Regions from separate parts of the Undibacterium sp. RuTC16W genome, predicted to be linked through region 1. Evidence: predicted binding sites of a transcription regulator. Region 1 holds the regulator's gene; the other holds the start of a gene.
What was found. The regulator NrdR, encoded in region 1, represses ribonucleotide reductase genes. The targets are predictions, from matches to a motif close to CACNANATNTNGTG.
Positions count from the first base shown of each region.

Region 2: a site for NrdR is predicted at 1,035-1,048, ahead of ACO0K4_RS05785 (ribonucleoside-diphosphate reductase subunit alpha). Genes of this name have one in related genera too.

Region 1 covers NZ_JBMPPE010000009.1:74,576-76,781, forward strand. The annotation lists gene ACO0K4_RS16355 (PilW family protein) at 1-46, opposite strand, end outside; gene pilV (type IV pilus modification protein PilV) at 68-649, opposite strand; gene nrdR (transcriptional regulator NrdR) at 758-1,231, opposite strand; gene glyA (serine hydroxymethyltransferase) at 1,525-2,206, opposite strand, start outside.
Region 2 covers NZ_JBMPPE010000002.1:299,273-301,478, reverse strand. The annotation lists gene ACO0K4_RS05795 (sigma-54-dependent transcriptional regulator) at 1-289, shown strand, start outside; gene ampD (1,6-anhydro-N-acetylmuramyl-L-alanine amidase AmpD) at 276-920, shown strand; gene ACO0K4_RS05785 (ribonucleoside-diphosphate reductase subunit alpha) at 1,333-2,206, shown strand, end outside.

The DNA of each region.
Region 1 (2,206 bases):
TTAAGCCTAATTGCTTTTTTAGATTTATGCTGTTGCCCAGGCGCATATGAGAATTTATGAACATAATTTATTTGACGTAAGGTTCTATTGCATAAGCAAAACTTGGTGGTATGACGCCCGCGTTACTATTGAAACTCCCATCAGGGTTTTTACTCTTCCAGCCAATTTTTAAAGTCAGCCCTGAATTGGCATCTGGCTTGCACGTCCAAGTCAATGACTTTGTTGTTGTATCAAAGGGTGTTGAGTCACGGCAAACTACTACCCGCCCACCAGGCAGGCTATTTTTCAGTCTTATTTGCCATTCATAGATGTCTGCTTTTGCTAAATCAGTGCTCGTGCAATTTGCTGCACTGGTATAACAGAGTGTTGGTGCGCTGGGCGTTGGATCTACCGCTGAGTCGTAATTCATATTTAGGAACAAGTTAGACGCATCGGCTAACTTCATTTGCGCATCATTGGACCTCATCTTGTCAGCCAGTTCATTTGCTAGTTGCACAGCATTGGTCTGAAAATTTGTTTGCTGGGATGTGCGAATTGCTGCAAGCTGAAGACCTGCAGCACCGATAACGCCCAAAGCTAATACGAATACCGCTATAAGCACTTCAATTAGTGAGAAACCTTGATTCTTTGTGGTTTTGTGGCTGATCATGGGTGGTCCATATAAAGGTGCTATCTTGCAACTCATTGTAGTCAATCTTTGAGTGACGGAGCTAACCGCTCGTCTAACAAATATCGCCGATAGTCAGAGTTGTCGTGTTCAGTCCGACATTTTCTGTTTCTTGTCTTTCGCTACTTCCTGAATCGCCTCAGCGAACTCAGACACATCTTCAAAGCTCTTATACACAGAGGCAAAGCGGATATAGGCGATTTTATCCAGGCGCTTTAGTTCTCTCATGACGAGCTCGCCTATGTAGCCAGAGATGACTTCGCGTTCGCCGCTGGATAATAATTTTTCTTCTATGCGTTGGATTGCGATGTCGACGGCTTCTGCGGATACCGGGCGCTTGCGCAGGGCTAACATCAGGCTGGCGCGTAATTTTGCGGTTTCAAATTCTGTTCGGCTGCCATTTTTTTTGACGATGGATGGCATGATGAGTTCGATACGCTCGTAGGTGGTGAAGCGTTTATCGCAATTGGCGCAGCGGCGGCGGCGGCGGATGGTGTTGCCGTCCTCGGGTACCCGGGTATCGATGACTTGCGTGTCATCATTGTGGCAGAAGGGGCATTTCATGATGTTTATTCCAATCGATGGTGTCGCAGTAGATGCGATACATTTTATATACTCCCCTGCAATATTACATAAAATGACTGCTCACGCACCAAAGTATTGCGTTGTTCATAAATACATGGTGGGAGTATGTTGCAATTTGCTCGTGTTGATCGCTGATGATGTATTGATTTTTCGTGTATTGACGACCTGAATTCCCCCATTTTATTTTCACGCGTCAATACAGGCAATCTAAAACGACTGATCTATAAAAAATGCCACTCGAATTGAGTGGCATTTTTTCGCAAGCTGAGGTTTTATGCTGCGTAGACAGGGAAGGCGTCTGTCAGTTTTTTGACTTCGACTTTGACGCGTTCGATGGTTGCTGCATCGTTCGGATTGTCCAGTACGTCTGCGATCAGATGACCGACTTTGATGGCTTCTGCTTCTTTAAAACCACGTGTCGTGAAAGCAGGGCTGCCGAGGCGGATGCCGGAGGTGATCATTGGCTTTTGCGGATCGTTAGGAATGCCGTTTTTGTTACAGGTCATGTGGGCCGAGCCGAGAATGGCTTCTGCTTCTTTGCCGGTCAGGCCTTTAGGGCGCAGATCCACCAGCATCACGTGAGATTCTGTGCGACCAGAAACGATACGCAAACCGCGTTCGGTCAGCGTATTCGCCAGTGCTGCTGCATTTTTTACGACCTGCTCTTGATAGGCTTTGAATTCCGGTGTCAGTGCTTCTTTGAACGCGACGGCTTTACCGGCGATGACGTGCATCAATGGGCCACCCTGGAGACCAGGGAAAATTGCAGAGTTAATTTTTTTTGCAATCGCTTCATCGTTCGACAAGATGATGCCGCCGCGCGGGCCGCGCAGGCTCTTGTGCGTCGTTGATGTGACGACGTCAGCAAACGGTACTGGGTTAGGGTAGACGCCAGCAGCGATCAGGCCGGCATAGTGCGCCATATCGACCATGAAGTAAGCGCCGATTTCTTTG
Region 2 (2,206 bases), on a different contig from region 1:
AAATTCGGATTTTAGTCCTGCCTCCGCAGAAAAAATGCTGTTGCAGGACGCAGTCAGCACCGGTCAGGCGGCAACATTGCCAGGTGCTCATGCAGATATGTCGATTTTCACTGAGCCAGAATTACCTTGTTCTTTGCCTGATTATCTGGAGCGCATCGAGAAAGAGGTGATACGCCGTGCCTTGGTCAAGACCAGGAATAACCGTACCCAAGCGGCTGAGTTGCTGGGAGTCAGTTTCCGGCAATTGCGCTACCAGATACAAAAACTGAAGATTCATGAGCCGGAATAAACCCGCTCTGCATTCTGCACAACCGGCATGGATTATCGATGCTGGCGGGCATTGCCCTCAGGCGGAACAAAAGCCGTCGCCTAATTATGATCATCGCCCCGACGGTGCAGAAATCTCACTACTGGTCATTCATAACATCAGCCTGCCAGCGGGCCAGTTCGGCGGTAGCGCCATTACTGATTTGTTTTTGAACCAGCTCGACGTCACGGCGCATCCCAGTTTTACCTCGTTACAGAGTGTCCGGGTCTCCACTCATTTCTTGATACGGCGCGACGGTCAGGTACTGCAATTCGTTCCGGTCAGCTTGCGTGCCTGGCATGCTGGTGTCTCGTCGTTTCAGGGGCTGTCAGCGTGTAATAATTTTTCAGTCGGGGTTGAATTGGAGGGGAGCGATCTTCAGGCGTTCGAGGAGGCGCAATATCGGTCACTGCAGAAATTGACTTTGGCCCTGATACAAGCCTGTCCGATACGACATATCGTCGGGCATCAGGATATTGCCCCCGGCCGCAAGACCGACCCCGGACCATTTTTTAATTGGAAACAATATAAAGAATTGCTCGCTCATGCTGCTCAGCATGAGTCCATGTTAGTACCCACTCATGCGCTGCCTAGCTTTCCTTTCATGCTTTGACTTTGTCAATCCGCAAAGCTAGTAGCAACAATAAAAAATATTCTCTTTTTAACAAAAAAAGCGATTGCGTATCTGCCAGCGCGGCACTAGAATTAGTGCAAATCAAATCTTGTGCACTACATATAGTGGTTTGATTCCAGTTTATGGTCATTCTCTGTGATGAAGTTTTATCCTGTTTTAATGAGATAAATGATTTAAAAAACAGAGACTTGGCTAAGGTTTTAGATCTGAACTATGCAGTGTGCAATACAAGAAAAAAGATTTTTGGTCGCCATGCGCTCACCAAAAATCACATGAAAGATCGATGATTGACTCAGTCACTACATCAATGACTACATCAAGGATTGCGTCATTCATGTAATCGCTCAAGTTAATCGATTAAGTCTCAACCCATGCTGACCCCGGAGGCCAAATGCACTCTTCTCTAGAAACATCAACACCAAGTACCGCTGATCTGTCCGCTTTACAGTCATCATCAGCCCATCATGCGCCAGCGACGCAAACGCCCGCCTATGGTGAGTACCGCATCATCCGTCGTAATGGTGCTGTAGTTGGTTTTGAGCCTTCCAAAATTGCTATTGCTGTGACTAAAGCCTTTTTGGCAGTTAACGGTGGTCAGGGTGCTGCATCGGCCCGTATCCGTGAGCTCGTTGAGCAGTTAACCGCAAGTGTTGTATCTGCTCTGGTGCGCAGACAGCCAACTGGCGGCACGTTTCATATCGAAGACATTCAGGATCAGGTCGAACTGGCGTTGATGCGTTCCGGCGAACATGATGTTGCCCGTGCCTATGTCCTGTATCGGGCTAAGCGTCAGGAAGAACGTCGCCTTCAATTAGAGTCACAACAATCTTCCAAAACAGATATCGCCGCACCGCAAATTCACGTCGTCGTTGATGGACAGCGCGTCGCACTCGACATCGCACAAGTACGTAAGCTGATTACAGCTGCCTGCGTTGGCCTGGACAAGCTGGCCGATCCGGAAGCGATTTTGTCCGAAACCTTGAAAAATCTGTACGACGGCGTACCGGTAGAAGAACTGCATAAATCAGCAATCTTGGCTGCGCGTGCACTGATGGAAAAAGAGCCTGCATATAGCCAGGTGACTGCGCGTCTCTTATTGCATACAGTCCGTAAAGAAGTATTCGGTAAAGAAGTTGCTCAGCAAGATGCGGCAGCCGAGTATGTGGATTATTTCCCTAAATTTATCAAAAAAGGTATCGAAGCTGATTTGCTGGATGCCAAGCTTGGTCAGTTTGATCTGAAAAAATTAGCAGATGCGCTGGTTG